4 regions of the Lelliottia amnigena genome follow, and region 1 is predicted to be linked to each of the others. Evidence: predicted binding sites of a transcription regulator. Region 1 holds the regulator's gene; each other region holds the start of a gene.
What was found. Region 1 encodes LexA, which represses DNA repair genes until DNA is damaged. Its sites were predicted from a motif close to TNCTGTATGTACATACAGNA; they were not measured.

Region 1 (4,127 bases):
TAAATCGGTACCAGCGTAATTGGACGTGTGCCGCCGCGCAGCATGGCCTGAATGGTCATCGAGAGCGTCCCGGTTTTCGGGTCGAGCAGACGACCGGTGCGGGAGCGACCCCCTTCAACAAAGTATTCGACGGAATAGCCACGGCTGAACAGTTCGCCCAGATATTCGCGGAACACCGTTGAATAGAGCTTGTTGCCCTTAAAGGTACGACGAATAAAGAATGCGCCCAAACGGCGGAAAATCGGACCTGCTGGCCAGAAATTCAGGTTGATCCCCGCAGCAATATGCGGCGGAACCAGCCCCTGATGATAGAGCACGTAGGAGAGCAGCAGATAATCCATGTGGCTGCGGTGGCAGGGCACGTAGACAATCTCATGACCGTCGTGGGCCAACTGGCGCACACGCTCGGCGTTATGAACGTTAATCCCTTGGTACAGACGGTTCCAGGTGAAGCTCAGAATACGGTCAGACAGTCGGATCATCTCGTAAGAGAAGTTCGCCGCAATCTCTTCCATCAGTGCGATAGCGTTTTGCTGCGCTTTCTCATGAGAGATTTTCTTGCTTCGCGCTTCGTCTTCAACTGCGCGGGCAATCGCTTTGGACGCCAGCAGTTTGTTGAACAGATCCTGACGCGCAGGCAATCGTGGCCCCACAGCCGCTAAACGCTGACGGGCGAAGTGCATACGTGCAACGCGTGCCAGTTTTTGGGCAATGATTTTATCGGTGCCATGCTCATCCGCCATGCGTCGTAACGACACAGACGGCGAGAAACGAACAAAACTATCGCGGCCCAACCATGACACGGCAAAGAATTTTTGCACGCCGTTAAGCATGCGCAATGGTGGATTCTCGTCGCCTTTTTGACGCCCTGGACGACGACCAAACATGATCGACACTGGCACCATCTGGACATCCAGATCGGGGTTACTGCGGTGCAGATCAAGATAGTCGTGGAACAGTTTGATCGACTCTTCTTTCGGCGTGTAATAGGTAAACACGCGCGGCCCGCCGTGGATAAACACATAGCGAGGAAGGAGAGTGCCGTCGATTTCCAGGGGTTCCAAAGGATCCGGTAAATCGTGCGCCAGACATTGGGCGCGCAGCGTCAGTAAGTCTGCCTTCGAGTTATAAGGCAAAACGTACATAATAGGACGCGAGGTATCGAGCCCTAATTCCAGCGCAGGTTCCGCCGGGATAGACTTACTTTTTACCAGTACGCTTAATGGTAAATTAAGTAATTTGTAGTAAATTCGTGGCCAGCCGGACATAAACGATGTAAAGCCTCTGGTTAATAATGCAATTGCGGCGCAAGGATAACAGAAAGCGCGCAAGATTTCTGTTGTTACCCGTCATACTTCAGGCTGCTGCGAAACCCGCTGCAGCCCTTGTTACTGACGTCAAATCTAATAAAAGGTTCTTTTAATGGCCAATAATACCACTGGGTTTACCCGAATCATCAAAGCAGCCGGATATTCATGGAAAGGTTTCCGCGCAGCATGGATAAATGAAGCCGCCTTCCGGCAAGAAGGCGTTGCCGCCATTATTGCCGTGATTATTGCGTGCTTCCTTGATGTCGATGCTATCACCCGTGTACTTCTCATCAGCTCCGTGCTTTTGGTGATGATAGTGGAAATTCTCAACAGTGCTATCGAAGCCGTTGTTGACCGTATTGGTTCTGATTTCCACGAGCTTTCTGGTCGTGCGAAAGACATGGGCTCTGCCGCTGTACTGCTGGCGATTATCATCGCTGTCATTACCTGGGTCACTCTCCTTTGGTCACATTTTCGATAAGCTTTCAGGAATCGAATAAGTCTCTGGTTTTTTGTGCAGTTTTTGATTCCAAATTCGCCTTTGACTGTATATACTCACAGCATAACTGTATATACACCCAGGGGGCGGAATGAAAGCGTTAACGGCCAGACAGCAAGAGGTGTTTGATCTCATCAGGGATCACATCAGCCAGACGGGAATGCCACCCACGCGTGCGGAAATCGCTCAGCGCCTGGGCTTCCGTTCACCAAACGCCGCTGAAGAGCATCTTAAAGCGCTGGCACGTAAAGGTGTTCTTGAGATTGTTTCGGGCGCGTCACGCGGTATCCGCTTACTGGTGGAAGAAGAAACGGGCATCCCTCTTATCGGTCGCGTTGCGGCGGGTGAGCCGTTGCTGGCACAGCAGCACATTGAAGGCCACTATCAGGTCGATCCGGGTATGTTCAAGCCGAGCGCAGATTTCTTACTGCGTGTTAGCGGTATGTCAATGAAAGATATCGGTATTCTTGACGGTGATCTGTTGGCTGTTCATAAAACTCAGGATGTGCGCAACGGACAGGTTGTGGTTGCGCGTATTGACGACGAAGTGACGGTTAAGCGCCTGAAAAAACAGGGCAACACTGTGCAACTTCTGCCTGAAAACAGCGAGTTTTCTCCAATTGTGGTGGATCTGCGCGAGCAAACCTTCTCTATTGAAGGACTGGCGGTTGGCGTTATCCGCAACGGTGAATGGCTGTAATTTCTCTCTGACAGGCTGCGCCATCCGCGCAGCCTGACTGTCCTATCTCGCTTCCGGTAATTTCCTATGTCGCTGCTGACAACTTCAGACAAGGCATTATGGCGTCTTGCGCTGCCAATGATTTTTTCCAATATCACCGTTCCTTTGCTTGGACTGGTGGATACGGCCGTTATTGGACATCTGGATTCTCCTGTTTATTTAGGTGGCATCGCGATTGGCGCGATGGCGACCAGCTTCCTCTTTATGCTGCTCCTGTTTTTGCGCATGAGCACAACCGGACTGACAGCCCAGGCCTTTGGCGCGAAAGATCCCGTTCGCCTTGGGCGGGCGCTGGTTCAGCCGCTGATCCTGGCATTAGGTGCCGGGCTGCTGATTGTCGTAGTGCGTGCGCCTCTCATCGATCTGGCGCTGCATATCGCCGGCGGCAGCGAGGCTGTGCTGGAACAGGCGCGCCGTTTTCTGGAAATTCGCTGGCTCAGCGCCCCTGCATCGCTCGCTAACCTCGTGCTGCTTGGCTGGTTGCTCGGCGTGCAATATGTTCGTGCCCCGGTCATTTTGCTGGTGGTGGGGAATATCCTGAATATCGTTCTCGATCTGTGGCTGGTGATGGGTTTGCATATGAATGTGCAGGGCGCCGCACTGGCAACCGTCATCGCGGAATATGCCACCTTCTTTATCGGCTTATGGATGGTGAAACGCGTGCTGGTGATGCGTGGCGTCACGCTCGCGATGCTGAAAAATGCCTGGCGGGGCAATATGCGCAAGCTGCTGGCGCTGAACCGCGACATCATGTTGCGCTCTTTATTGCTCCAGCTATGCTTCGGTGCGATGACGGTATTAGGCGCGCGTCTTGGGCCTGAGATCGTTGCGGTCAACGCGGTGCTAATGACGCTGCTGACATTTACCGCCTACGCGCTGGATGGTTTTGCCTATGCCGTTGAAGCGCACTCCGGTCAGGCTTACGGTGCGCGACAGGCCGGGAAATTACAGGAGGTCTGGCGAGCCGCCTGCCGCCAGTCCGGGCTGGTCGCGCTGATGTTTGCGCTGATTTATGCTCTTTTTGGCGGGCATATCGTCGCACTACTGACGTCATTACCTGAACTACGTGAGCTGGCACGGCACTACATTTTCTGGCAAGTGGTGTTACCGGTGGTGGGTGTCTGGTGCTATTTGCTGGATGGCATGTTTATTGGCGCAACACGGGGTGCAGAAATGCGCAATAGCATGGCGGTAGCCGCGGCGGGTTTCGGTTTGACCTTGCTTACCGTTCCCTACCTGGGAAACCAGGGTTTGTGGCTGGCACTCGCTGTCTTTCTTGCTCTGCGAGGCCTCTCGCTGTGGGTTATCTGGCGACGTCACTGGCGCGAAAACAGCTGGTTCTCGTAGCGGCTTCTTTTGTCCAGATGGTTAAAGATTCTGAATATCGAAACGACTGCCGAATCCTTGTCTACAATTATTATCACGTCCAGCAGGAAATGAACGTAACGGACGATACAAATTTACGTGATAACCGAACGATGAGGACATGATTATGAATAAAGACGAAATCGGCGGTAACTGGAAACAGTTTAAAGGTAAAGCGAAAGAGCAGTGGGGTAAGCTGACTGACGATGATATG
Region 2 (4,127 bases), 1.7 Mb from region 1:
TATGTCAGTGAATTGAACGCTCACACTCATTGATGGCAATGCCTTTACCGGCAATGACAATACCATCCAGATGGCAGTCCGATATGTTCGGACAGACGGTGACGTCAACCCTGAGCCTGCATGCGCATCGGTTGAGGTTATCGCTAACTATGAATGAGTTATTTAGCGACAGGGAGATCTGAATAACGCGTTGTGTAGCAGGGAGAAAGCATTTCTCGCTTCATTGCCCAGCTTTTTTGCGCACCCTGACCGGCAAACCAGACTGAACCGCGACCCGTACGATTAAGCCGATCCACGACCTGCATGAGGGCGCTGCTGTTCGCTTGCGGCTGGTGTTCATCAAACAGGTTTAATTGCGCCACTCCCTGACTGAAAAAATCACTCAACATCACACCCGCCTTCATATAGCGATGTCCATTGTCCCAAATCTGGTTCAGTGCTTCTGTCGCCACGCGGATAATGTCCCTCGTGTCGTTAGACGGCGTCATCAGCCTACCGGATGCCTGATTTCCATAGGAAACTTCATCCTGTGCATGAGGACTGGTGCGGATAAACACACTGATAAAGCGACAAAATTGTTTCTCCTGCCTCAGCTTTTCGGCAGCCCGTTCGGCGTAGGTGCAGATGGCCTGGTGCATATCATTGTATTCAGTGATGCGCTTACCGAAGGAACGGCTGCAGATGATTTGCTGTTTGGTTGGAGAGAACTCCTCCAGCCCCAGACATTTCTCTCCGCGCAGTTCCCGCGAGGTTCTTTCCAGTACAACGTTGAAATGTTTTCGTAGAACCCAACTGGAACACTCCGCCAGGTGCAGGGCAGTTTCAATCCCCATCAGATTCAGTTTTTTGCTGATCCGACGCCCGACGCCCCAGACCTCGCTAACGGGAACCAGCGCCAGCAGCTTGCGCTGGCGATCAACGTTCGACAAATCCACCACGCCACCCGTTTGCTTCCAGGTCTTTGCCGCATGGTTAGCTAGCTTGGCCAACGTCTTTGTGGGGGCAATCCCCACGCCAACCGTCAGGCCGGTTTCCTTAAGCAGGCGCTGGCGAATTTCTTGCCCGAACTGCTCCAGGCCAACGCAGTTGCTGATGCCAGTCAGATCAAGAAAGGCCTCATCAATCGAGTAAATTTCCGCTCGGGGTGCCATCTCTTCAAGAATGGTCATCACCCGACGGCTCATATCGGCATACAGCGCATAATTAGAGCTAAAAACCTGTACCTTTTGGCGCTTCAGCTCCTCTTTCAACTGGAAATAAGGAACCGCCATGCTGATACCCAATGCTTTTGCCTCTGCTGAACGTGAAATGATACAGCCATCGGTATTTGAAACGACGACGACGGGTTTGCCCTGGAGGTCGGGGCGAAAAACGGTCTCGCAGGAGGTGTAAAAGCTGTTGACATCAACGAGCGCGAACATGTCTGTGGTCTTTCAGGGTAAACGTGACGACGCCGAAAATTTCCAGTTCCTCTTCTGCCCCAAAAACGACAGGAGCATAGCCTGCATTACGAGGCATGAGCTGAAGACGTGGATAAGTCTGGAGCTCTTTCACGGTGAATTCGCCTCCTACCGCGGCGATAACGATATCACCATGAACAGCAGATAATGATCGGTCTACAACCAGCAAGTCTCCGTGACTGATGCCAGCGCCTGTCATCGAATCACCACTGACTCGAACAAAATAAGTTGCACTAGGGTGTTTAACAACCAGTTTGTTCAGATCAAGGCTATCCTCGACATAGTCCTGGGCTGGGCTTGGGAACCCACAAGGGACACGTTCCATAAACAACGGAAGCAATAGCGTGGAATCGGGTTGATGAGAGGAAATGAACTGCATAATAGAGGACTCATTTAACTGTGTTTATATACAGTATCAGTGATCAATCAGAACGATCAAGAGACCCTAAGCGCGTTTTCTGGAAATGGTTGAAAGTCGGTGAGTTTTAATTCAAGACTGCAAACGATACGCGCGATATTATTCGCGTCGCCAGCCAGGCGCTGGACAGGATCTGGAAAGACGGTTTCCGCTACATGAAAGCGGGCATCATGCTGAGTGATTTTTTCAGTCAGGGCGTCGCGCAACTCAATTTGTTTGATGAACACCCGCCGCGACCCGACAGCCAGGCATTGATGCAGACCATTGATAAGCTGAATGTCTCCGGGCGTGGGACAATATGGTTTGCCGGGCAGGGTATTCAAAAAAGCTGGGCGATGAAACGGGAAATGCTCTCTCCGGCCTATACGACGCGATACGCCGATTTGCCCGTGGCGAAATAATCATTTCCGCTCAGGAAACAAGACAGTAAGCTTTGCTGATGAAACATGTCAGGCATCCGTTAATGAATCATTCTGCTTTAGGGTATCGCGCCTTTGGCGAGCCTGAGTCTGTTCTGCACGTCGAGTCGAGATCACCGGCACCGCTGCCTGCCGGGCAGATCCGGGTGAAAATGCTCTTTTCCCCGGTGAATGCCTCGGATCTGATTCCGATGACGGGCGCCTATCGTCATCGGACGCCGCTGCCGGCGGTGGCAGGTTACGAAGGAGTCGGCGTGGTAACGGAAGGGCCACCACATTGGCTTGGGAAACGCGTGCTGCCGTTACGCGGTCAAGGCACCTGGCAAAACAGTGTGGATTGCCCCATGGCACTGGCGGTTCCCGTGCCGGACGACATCGAATCAACGCTCGCGGCTCGCGGGTACATCAACCCGCTGGCTGCCCAAATGATGCTCAATCTTTACCCCCCGAAGGGAAAGCGGATCGTGCTGACAGCCGCCGGGTCCGACTGTGCCGCGCTGCTCGGGCAGTGGGCGATCAAGGCGGGTGCTGACGCGGTGTATGGGATTCACCGATCGCCTGCGCATACCGAAAGGTTGCAGGCGATGGGCATCATTCCGGTTTTGCAGCAGGATACGGCGACCATTAGCGCCATTGCTGCGCAGGCAGAGAGGGTGTACGACGCCACGGGGGGAAGGCTGGCGGACGGGATTCTGGACGCAATGCCGGAGACAGGGATTTTTGTCTGCTATGGGTTGCTTTCGGGTACGCCGTTCAGGCAGCAGCCGCAGGTGCGGTGGTTCCATATTCGAAACTATCTGGATGCATTAAGCAGTGATCAATGGCAGGCAGAATTTTGTGAAATTTGGCCGAAGCTGCTGGCGAGTCACTATGGCGACGTGACGCTGTTCCCGCTGGCAGAGTGGCGAGCGGCGCTGGCGTATTATCGCCAGGCTGGACGACCCGCTAAGCCGATGTTCGCGATGCACGACTCACGCGTTCCAGTCCTCTGGTGAGAAGAGGACTGGCGCGAAAACTTATCGGTGACTCATATCGCTCAGCAACACGGCGATCGTCTGTCCGCCTGCGGTCTGTTCCAGACCAATTTTGACAATAATCGTCAGCGGAACCGAGAGCAACATGCCCACCGGACCGAGCAACCATCCCCAGAAAATCAGTGATAAAAAGACCACCAGCGTGGAAAGCCCAAGCCCACGTCCCATCATTCTCGGCTCCAGAATGTTACCGAAGACCAGATTAATAATCAGATAGCCCGCCAGGACGACCAACGCATCGTAAAATCCGCTAAAGACCAGTACCTGAGTAATCGGGGGGATGGCGGCCAGCACAGAGCCGATATTCGGAATATAGTTGAGTGCGAAGGCCAGCAAGCCCCACACAAATGCAAAACGCACATCCAGCACGGCAAGCATGGCCCATGCCACCAGCCCCGTCACAATGCTGATCGCGGTTTTAAGTACCAGATAGCGCGACACGCTATCCAGTGCGCGTTGGATTGCGCCCATGCCCTCAACCGGTCGCACCATCATCTGCTGCAGTTTGACCGGCAGTTGCGGCACCTCGACCAGCATAAACACAACGGTCAGCAGCAGCAGGAAAATGGAGGTCATGGCGCTGGAAAGCTGCGCCAGAAGCGCCGTCACCAGCGTCATCGCCGCATTCGGGTCGATATACTTCAGCAGCTCCTCAACGGACACCTCAATACCCGCACGCTGCAGCCAGGGTTCCATCTGCTGCAACGGAATCACCAGTTTTGAACGGTACTGCGGAAGCGTTCGGGCCAGCTCGTTCAGCGATGTTCCGAGATAGGTTACCAGCAGCGCCATCGCC
Region 3 (4,127 bases), 1.7 Mb from region 1:
CTTTCCCACCGTGCATCTTTTATCGGTAGCTGGCAAACCGTACGGATATCCTCTGCCGTCATCTGCTTATCATCCTGTGCAAGCGCATAACGGAGGTAGCTGTTGCCGTAATAGCGAGCTTTGGTAAACCCCTCCTCATTCAGTAAATCCTTGTACAGAAGCTGTGCCTTGCCCTGTTTACAATCAACGGAATGCCATTGCTGAACTGTTTTTCCGTTATTTAAGTTTAACGACACCATGTAATTCACACGATCGTGGATTCTGGTTACAGACAAGGGGTTAATGTCCCCCCCTGTCAATGCAGGCTTATCAGCAGCCTGAACGAAAGAAAACGGCAAGAGAGACAGAAAAAAAAGTGGGCGCATTAAAGGGCGCACGCAGTACATATATATTCCTTCATATATTGATTAAGAAATAAACTTATCGGCATCAAGGCATAAATTGTTAGTCTGTCTTGATATGCACCTTATAGATAAACAATGAGTGAGATTAGTTATGGCCGCTCATGGCTGTGAGTTCAACTGATGGAGCCGACGGTCTGCAATGAGCGAGGAGCGGAAGTTGATCGCGGTCAAATGACTAGCTAAGTCGTAGCGATGCACTATCTAGATCTCAGTTATTTTGGTGTATTGTTAAATCTTACAAGTAGTTATCTGCCCCGGGAAGTAGGAATGCATCAGAAATACGTTTTTGTTAACACAGTTCCACCTGCGGAAGATTTTTGCCGTTTACGCGTCACTTCCGGAAGGTAACAGCTGAATGTCTGATGAACAGGAAACAAGACTAGAAACCGCCCTGCAACGGGCGGCCGACCATCCGGCAGAACGGCCGGAGTTTTACCGGACACTGATGGCCTCATCGCTGTATGTCCTCGGAACTTCCGGCGGGGAAGCCGTTGATGACCATGTCGATCTGAAAGCGGGAGATCATATATCAATACATCACTGGGAAAAGCCGGACGGCACAACAGTTATCCCGGTGTTCAGCTCTCTTGTTGCCCTGCAGCGTGCCATCGAGGTCGAAAGCAAATACCTGAAACTGCCGGCGGGAGATTTTTTCAAAATGACGCAAGGGCAAGGGGTGTTCCTGAATCCCCGGTCCGACTACGGCAAGGAGTTCGTGCCGGAGGAAATAGAATCGCTGCTGGCGGAAGGCACCGGCCGAATGCCACAGTCCCGGGTGGTGGAGGAAAAAACAAAGGTATTCCTCGGTGAGCCGTCGGTGATGCCGGACAGGATGCTGATAGAGCTCTCTGCCTTTTTTGCAAAATACCCGGGGGTCAGGCGCGCTTACTTGGCGCTGATGCACGACCCCGCGGTCGATGAAAGGCCTCACTACCTGGTGGCCGTGGACCTGACCGGCGAAGTGGAAAAGGTGATGCGAGGTGCAGGCCTAGTGGCAGGGGATGCGTCGCCGGACGGGCAACCGGTGGATTTGCTCCGCCTGGGTCAGAACAGTGGCGGGTTGGAATCGCATATCACCACGCAGTTTAAACCGTTTTATGTCCGCAGTATTAAGCAAAGGCTGCTGGCCATGTTTGAGCGTTAACGCCAGGCGCGCCAGAATGATCCTTCCTGTCGCAATGGTGATTTGGGTTATCATTTCGCCGTTCTGACTAGTTCCCCGTTTATTAACATAGACTGATTTAGCAACTTCCGCTTCTCGCACTCAGCAGACCTTCTGACCGAAATGAAGGTCCGCTGTGAGCGAGGAGTGGAAATACCCTGGCGTCGGCAATGGGAAGGAGGCACCGTCGCATCATTGTTAAGCGATGGAGGGGCATTACCCTGGTCACTTGTCCCACTCTGCAAACTAAATTCCTGCAAACTAAATTCCCACAAACTTCAACGTGTTTGGGCTACCGTCCCAAAAGTGTTTTGATCCCTACCTAAAATTCATAATACTGTGTTTATATACAGTTATCTGCAGATGAGCAATTATGAGTCATCTTTTTTCGTGCGATCTCAACACCTTCATTGAGTTACCTCTCTTCCTGGAGCGCGTGTCGTGTGGCTTTCCCAGTCCCGCTCAGGACTACGTAGAAGATCGTATCGATCTTAATAAACTGGTGATTAAGCATCCCAGCGCCACGTATTTTATCCGGGTCAGCGGGGAATCCATGATTGGGGCAGGAATTACTGACGGTGATTTGCTGGTGGTGGATCGCTCTTTAACGCCTGAACACGGCGACATCGTTGTGGCCGCCGTCGCCGGGGAATTTACGGTGAAAGAGCTGCGCGTTCGTCCGATTTTGCAGCTTGTTCCGCGTAACCCGCGCTTTTCTCCCATCATTTTTGACGCCGACGAAGAGCTGCAAATCTTCGGCGTGGTGACTCACACGCTAAAATCGCACAAATATGTTCGCGCTAGTTGATGTCAACAGCTTCTACACCAGCTGTGAAACGGTATTTAGACTGCATCTTCAGGGCAAACCGGTGGTCGTGGTTTCGAATAACGATGGCTGCATTATCTCTCGTTCAGAAGATTATGTGGAATTAAAAGTCAAACTAGCAAAGGGGGATACTCATCGTTGGCAGTGATTGCTTATACGAATTGCATATCAGTTTTTAGAGCATCAATTGGGAGTTAAGCGGGCTATCCACCTCATTTCTCATTACTGGCTTTGCCATGTAGCCCCGGAGGCGATTGAAGCACAGTGAATAGACCCTGTTCGCGATAGAGTTGGTACATTTACTTAAGCTTCATGTCATTATTATCGCCTGATCATCAAGTATACAAAGTGATCAAGTGCAGTCTAAAAGCGAGCTGGAATATGTTTAATATCAATTAGGTGTCCATCCTCGATGGTGATGTAACCGCCTTTCCTTAACTCGGAGAGAGCGTTCATAATGCCTGAGCGCGAGAGACGGGTTTTACTACGAATATAATTTTCCGCTGTAACCGATTTTCTTATCGATTGAGGTTTACTCATCAGTTCATAGAGTTGATAACGAACACGTTCGAAGATAGAAGGGGTAACGAGCTTCATTAATACTTCAGAAATACTTCAGATCCTAGACTAGCGACTAATTGAAGGTGCATGGCATAGGGTCTCCACAGATTATGCTCGGTGAGAAGCGAATACAGCTGCTCTTTGTCTATAATGGCTATCTCAGCAGTTTCAAGTATCCGCATCGTAAACCCGGACTGAGAGGTTTTGTGGACAGGAACAGTCCCTCTTAACGACGGAGCTACAAAAATTTCAATAAGGATATCATCAGGTTGTCGGTTTATCTCTATGCTGCCCTAGAGAATGAAATAACAGTCTGCCTGATTGTTCGCACTGAAACTGATGCGTTTCCCCACCGGGTAAGTATTGTAGTTTAGAAAGGGAGCCAGTGTCTCCATCAGCTCAGTAAGATAGGTCGAATCAAGGCGTTCGGCCTCATGTATATGAGCTCTCTGAATGTCTACATTGTTGCTCATGATTTTTCCCAGATAGTATTAATCAGATTGAATGTACCGCTTCGATGGTTTCAAAGCGGGACAATTTTTATTGTGTATAGCTTACTAAGCCAGAGTTGAACAAGATCTTCTCCCAGAAAAACCACTCCATTTCCACCCTTCAGTATCAGAGGGATGCAGGGATAGTATTCGGGCCGCTCTTCATCCATCACCTCCTCTGCACCTTTTTTTGGAAAGATACTGAAATCAAACTATTCCTGATACCACTTTTCATAATCCCTATCCGAGCGCAGAACGATAGCATTTTTGTTAGCCCCATGGGCTGTAATGTTAATTTTCTGAAAAGTATACATTTTTAAACCTTCCGATGTGGATACAAGAAGAGTATAGATCAAAAATGAAGCAGCTATGATCATCACTCCGTACATATTTGGACTGAATAAAAAGAGACGAAGCTATCGACTCGAGTGATAATGACTCCACCAAAATTGGTAATAAAACCGTTTAATTATTTACGCAGGTAACAATATCGCTATCTGAGAAAGTAAATAGTAAATATCTGCAACCATCAGAAAGGTAATGGAGATTTTAATGAAAGTAATCACAGTGTTTTCCGCTGGACTGTTTTTGACCTTAAACTTGGCCACCATGCCCTATGCGGCGGCAACAAACACTATTACCTTTAACGGTAAAATTACAGACGCGACATGCGACGTATCACT
Region 4 (4,127 bases), 550 kb from region 1:
TCAAAGCGCGCGGGACAACGCTGGGCGCGGACAACGGTATCGGTATGGCATCTGCGCTGGCCGTGCTGGCCGACGATCGCGTTGAACACGGTCCGCTGGAAGTGCTGCTGACCATGACCGAAGAAGCGGGCATGGACGGCGCATTTGGTTTGCAGGCCAACTGGCTGCAGGCGGATATCCTGATCAATACCGACTCCGAAGAAGAAGGTGAGATCTACATGGGTTGCGCGGGCGGGATTGATTTTATCTCTACCCTGCCGCTGTCCCGTGAAGCGGTTCCGGCCGGTTTCCAGACCTTCAAGCTGACGCTGAAGGGCCTGAAAGGCGGTCACTCCGGCGGCGATATTCACCTGGGCCTGGGCAATGCCAACAAACTGCTGGCGCGCTTCCTGGCGGGTCATGCGGACGAACTGGATCTGCGTCTGGTGGATTTCAACGGCGGTACGCTGCGTAACGCGATCCCGCGTGAAGCCTTCGCGACCGTTGCCATTGCTGCGGATAAAGTCGATGCGCTGAAAAACCTGTCGACGGATTATCTGGATATCCTGAAAAACGAACTGGCCGCGAAAGAGAAAAATCTGACCGTGGTTCTGGAAGCCGTATCCAGTGATAAAGCGGCACTGACTAAACAGTCGCGCGACAGCTTTGTCCAGTTGCTGAACGCGACGCCAAACGGGGTGATTCGCAACTCCGACGTGGCGAAAGGCGTGGTGGAAACGTCCCTGAACGTGGGCGTTGTAACCATGAGCGACGACAGCGCAGAAATCATCTGCCTGATCCGTTCTCTTATCGACAGCGGTAAAGAGTACGTGGTGAGCATGCTGGAATCGTTGGGCAAACTGTCTGGCGCGAAAACGTCCGCTAAAGGCAGCTACCCAGGCTGGCAGCCTGACGCCAGCTCTCCGGTGATGGCACTGGTGCGTGAAACTTATCAGCGTTTGTTCAACAGCACGCCGAACATTCAGGTGATTCACGCGGGTCTGGAGTGCGGTCTGTTCAAAAAACCGTACCCGGATATGGACATGGTTTCCATTGGGCCGACCATTACCGGGCCACACTCCCCGGATGAGCAGGTTCATATTGAAAGCGTGGGCCATTACTGGACGCTGCTGACCGAACTGCTGAAATCGATCCCGGCTAAGTAAATCTCTTCTGGGATGGGTGCGGTCTGATACCCTCACCCCAGCCCTCTCCGACAGGGAGAGGGAACCAAAACGCAGGCCCGGTAAGCGTAGCGCCACCGGGCTTTTTTATAGCCCCAGCACCAGTTGCCGCTCCAGCTGCGGATCGAGCAGCGTAACATGCAGGCCCACCAGCCTGACTCCCCTTCCCGCGCGGCGTTCTTGCCAGGCTTTTTTCGCCGTCTCAATCAGATCGTCTTTATTCAGTTTCGGCCAGACGTGTTCCTGCGTGGTTTGCTGGAAATCGTTAAATTTCAGCTTAACGCCCTGGCGCGCAATCAGCAGATCCGGCTTCACTTTTGCCAGCCGTCGTTCCAGCTCGGGATAAAGCTGTTCGGCAATAATCGTTTCGCAGTCGCTCCAGTCGTGAATATCTTCTGCCAGCGTGCGCTCGACCCCCACGGATTTTCGCAGGCGTTCATTGTTAATACTGCGCGCGTCGATCCCCTGACTGCGCTCCCAGAGCACGCGCCCAAACTTACCAAAACGCTTCAGGAGCATCGCCAGGTCGCTTTTCTGCACGTCTTCACAGGTGTGCAGCCCCAGGTTTTCCAGCCTGGCGGCGGAGACTTTGCCGACGCCGGGGATTTTACTCAGCGGCAAGCTTTTCAAAAAATGGGGAACGTCATCGGGCGTTATCACGTACTGACCGTTAGGTTTGTTGAGATCCGAGGCGATTTTGGCGAGAAACTTTACCGGCGCGATACCGGCTGAGGCGGTGAGATTCAGTTCATCAGAAATGGTCTGGCGGATCGCCTGCGCCATTAGCGTGGCGGAGCCTTGGCAGTGCACGCTGTCCGTCACGTCCAGATAGGCTTCGTCCAGCGACAGCGGTTCAATAAGCGAGGTGTAACGGGAGAAGATTTCCTGAATACGAACCGAGGCTTCTTTATATGCATCGAAACGGCCGGGCAGCAAAATCAGATGAGGGCAGAGCTTGAGCGCCATCGCCGTAGGCATCGCGCTGCGCACGCCAAATTTGCGCGCCGGGTAATTGGCGGTGCTGATAACGCCACGCTTGACGCGGCTACCGCCAATCGCGATGGGGACATCCCGCAGCGCCGGATTGTCTCGCATCTCCACTGCGGCAAAAAAGCAGTCCATATCGACATGGATTATTTTGCGCATAGTAAGCCCTCACTCATCACTGGATAAGTATACAGTAAAAGTTTGAACATTGAGAAGCACTCTATGACGCAGACTATCGTCCGAATAAGGCGCGTTTTTACACTGTTCTTACAGTTATTCCGGCGTGAATGCGGTATAAATAAAACTATTTTGTAAACTCATGGCTTCGCGCTTGCGAAAAAATTCAGCGATGCTAATGTGAGCGCTCCTAATCCAGATAATTCTGATTTCGGGTCTCTTTTGCCGTCCTGGCAAGTTGGTTTGGCTTTATCAAGGAACTTGTAGTATGCGTAAAATCGCATTGTTCATTGCGATGCTTCTGATTCCGTGTCTTTCGTTTGCTGGGCTATTAAGTAGCAACAGTTCAACAACACCAATCAGTAAAGAATATAAACAGCAGTTAATGGGATCACCGGTTTATATTCAGATCTTCAAGGAAGAACGCACACTCGATCTATTTGTCAAAATGGGCGAGACATATCAGCTGCTTGATAGCTACAAAATCTGTAGTTATTCCGGCGGGTTGGGCCCGAAACAGCGTCAGGGTGATTTCAAAAGTCCTGAAGGGTTCTACACCGTTCAACGTAATCAGCTCAAACCTGACAGCCGCTTTTATAAAGCCATTAATATCGGCTTCCCGAATGCCTATGACCGTGCACACGGTTACGACGGCAAATACCTGATGATTCACGGTGCCTGTGTGTCGATTGGCTGTTACGCCATGACGGACGGCGGTATTGATGAAATTTTCCAGTTTGTGACGGGCGCACTGGTGTTTGGTCAGGCGGGCGTGCAGGTGAGCATCTATCCGTTCAGAATGACGGATGCCAACATGCAGCGTCATAAGTTCTCGACCTACTCGGAGTTCTGGAAACAGCTAAAACCGGGCTATGACTACTTCGAGCAGACGCATAAACCGCCAACCGTTTCGGTTGCAGATGGACGCTACATCGTCAGCAAACCGCTGAGCCACGAAGTCGTCCATCCACAGCTGGCGTCAAATTACGCGGTCCCCGAGACAAAATAAGACCCACTCGCCTGGCATAATCTTTTGCCAGGTTTCATTGCCCGTCAGTGGCTGAGTGGCGATAACCGTGACCACATCGTTAGGTGTGGTCTCCGTTTGAAAATCAATTTCCACATCCTGATCGAGCAGCTTCGCAACGCCAAACGGCGCGCGGCGCGTTATCCAGAACAGATTGGTTGAACAGAACGCCATCACGTAGCGCCCATCCGACAGCAGCATATTAAATACGCCCTTCTCACGCAGCTCACAGGCCAGCGAGCCGATGTATTTGAACACGGCGGTCATGTTGGTCGGCGTACGCGGATAGCGCTCGGCAAGCTTATGCAGCAGCCAGCAAAACGCCTTTTCACTGTCGGTCTCCCCCACAGGACGGAAATTCCCCGTCACCAGCGTTTTATAGCCCGTTAGTTGGCCGTTGTGCGCGTAGGTCCAGTTGCGGCCCCACAGTTCACGGGTGAAGGGATGGGTATTTTCCAGCGCCACTTCACCGCGATTCGCCTGACGAATATGCGCGATGACCGAGCACGATTTTATCGGGTAATCCTGCACCAGTTTGGCAATCGGGGAGTTAAAACTAGGCTGCGGATCTTTGAACGTGCGACAGCCTTTGCCTTCGTAGAAGGTAATGCCCCAGCCGTCTTTATGCGGTCCGGTTCCTCCACCGCGCTGCACCAGCCCGGTGAAACTAAAGCAGATATCGGTTGGCACATTGGCGCTCATCCCGAGCAATTCGCACATACATCACCTCCACAAAAACGCCTCAACCCAGGAAGGCGTCAATGGTGTAGCAA

Region 2: the regulator LexA is predicted to act here: its motif matches at 1,856-1,875, upstream of umuD (translesion error-prone DNA polymerase V autoproteolytic subunit).
Region 3: the regulator LexA is predicted to act here: its motif matches at 1,902-1,921, upstream of umuD (translesion error-prone DNA polymerase V autoproteolytic subunit).
Region 4: the regulator LexA is predicted to act here: its motif matches at 2,327-2,346, upstream of dinB (DNA polymerase IV).

Annotation. Positions count from the first base shown of each region.
Region 1 covers NZ_CP077236.1:2,136,782-2,140,908, forward strand. Annotated here, with positions in the region: gene plsB (glycerol-3-phosphate 1-O-acyltransferase PlsB) at 1-1,268, opposite strand, end outside; gene I6L74_RS09990 (diacylglycerol kinase) at 1,423-1,791, shown strand; gene lexA (transcriptional repressor LexA) at 1,901-2,509, shown strand; gene dinF (MATE family efflux transporter DinF) at 2,576-3,895, shown strand; gene I6L74_RS10005 (CsbD family protein) at 4,041-4,127, shown strand, end outside.
Region 2 covers NZ_CP077236.1:3,812,012-3,816,138, forward strand. Annotated here, with positions in the region: gene I6L74_RS17990 (hypothetical protein) at 1-33, shown strand, start outside; gene umuC (translesion error-prone DNA polymerase V subunit UmuC) at 159-1,421, opposite strand; gene umuD (translesion error-prone DNA polymerase V autoproteolytic subunit) at 1,405-1,839, opposite strand; partial or broken gene I6L74_RS18005 (DUF4113 domain-containing protein) at 1,959-2,279, shown strand; gene I6L74_RS18010 (zinc-dependent alcohol dehydrogenase family protein) at 2,342-3,292, shown strand; gene I6L74_RS18015 (AI-2E family transporter) at 3,314-4,127, opposite strand, start outside.
Region 3 covers NZ_CP077236.1:3,801,848-3,805,974, forward strand. Annotated here, with positions in the region: gene I6L74_RS17940 (hypothetical protein) at 1-386, opposite strand, end outside; gene I6L74_RS17945 (enhanced serine sensitivity protein SseB C-terminal domain-containing protein) at 760-1,548, shown strand; gene umuD (translesion error-prone DNA polymerase V autoproteolytic subunit) at 1,940-2,374, shown strand; partial or broken gene I6L74_RS17955 (Y-family DNA polymerase) at 2,358-2,516, shown strand; gene I6L74_RS17960 (helix-turn-helix domain-containing protein) at 2,756-2,989, opposite strand; gene I6L74_RS17965 (fimbrial protein) at 3,997-4,127, shown strand, end outside.
Region 4 covers NZ_CP077236.1:2,681,877-2,686,003, reverse strand. Annotated here, with positions in the region: gene pepD (cytosol nonspecific dipeptidase) at 1-1,145, shown strand, start outside; gene dinB (DNA polymerase IV) at 1,251-2,309, opposite strand; gene dpaA (peptidoglycan meso-diaminopimelic acid protein amidase) at 2,596-3,336, shown strand; gene I6L74_RS12545 (class II glutamine amidotransferase) at 3,307-4,074, opposite strand.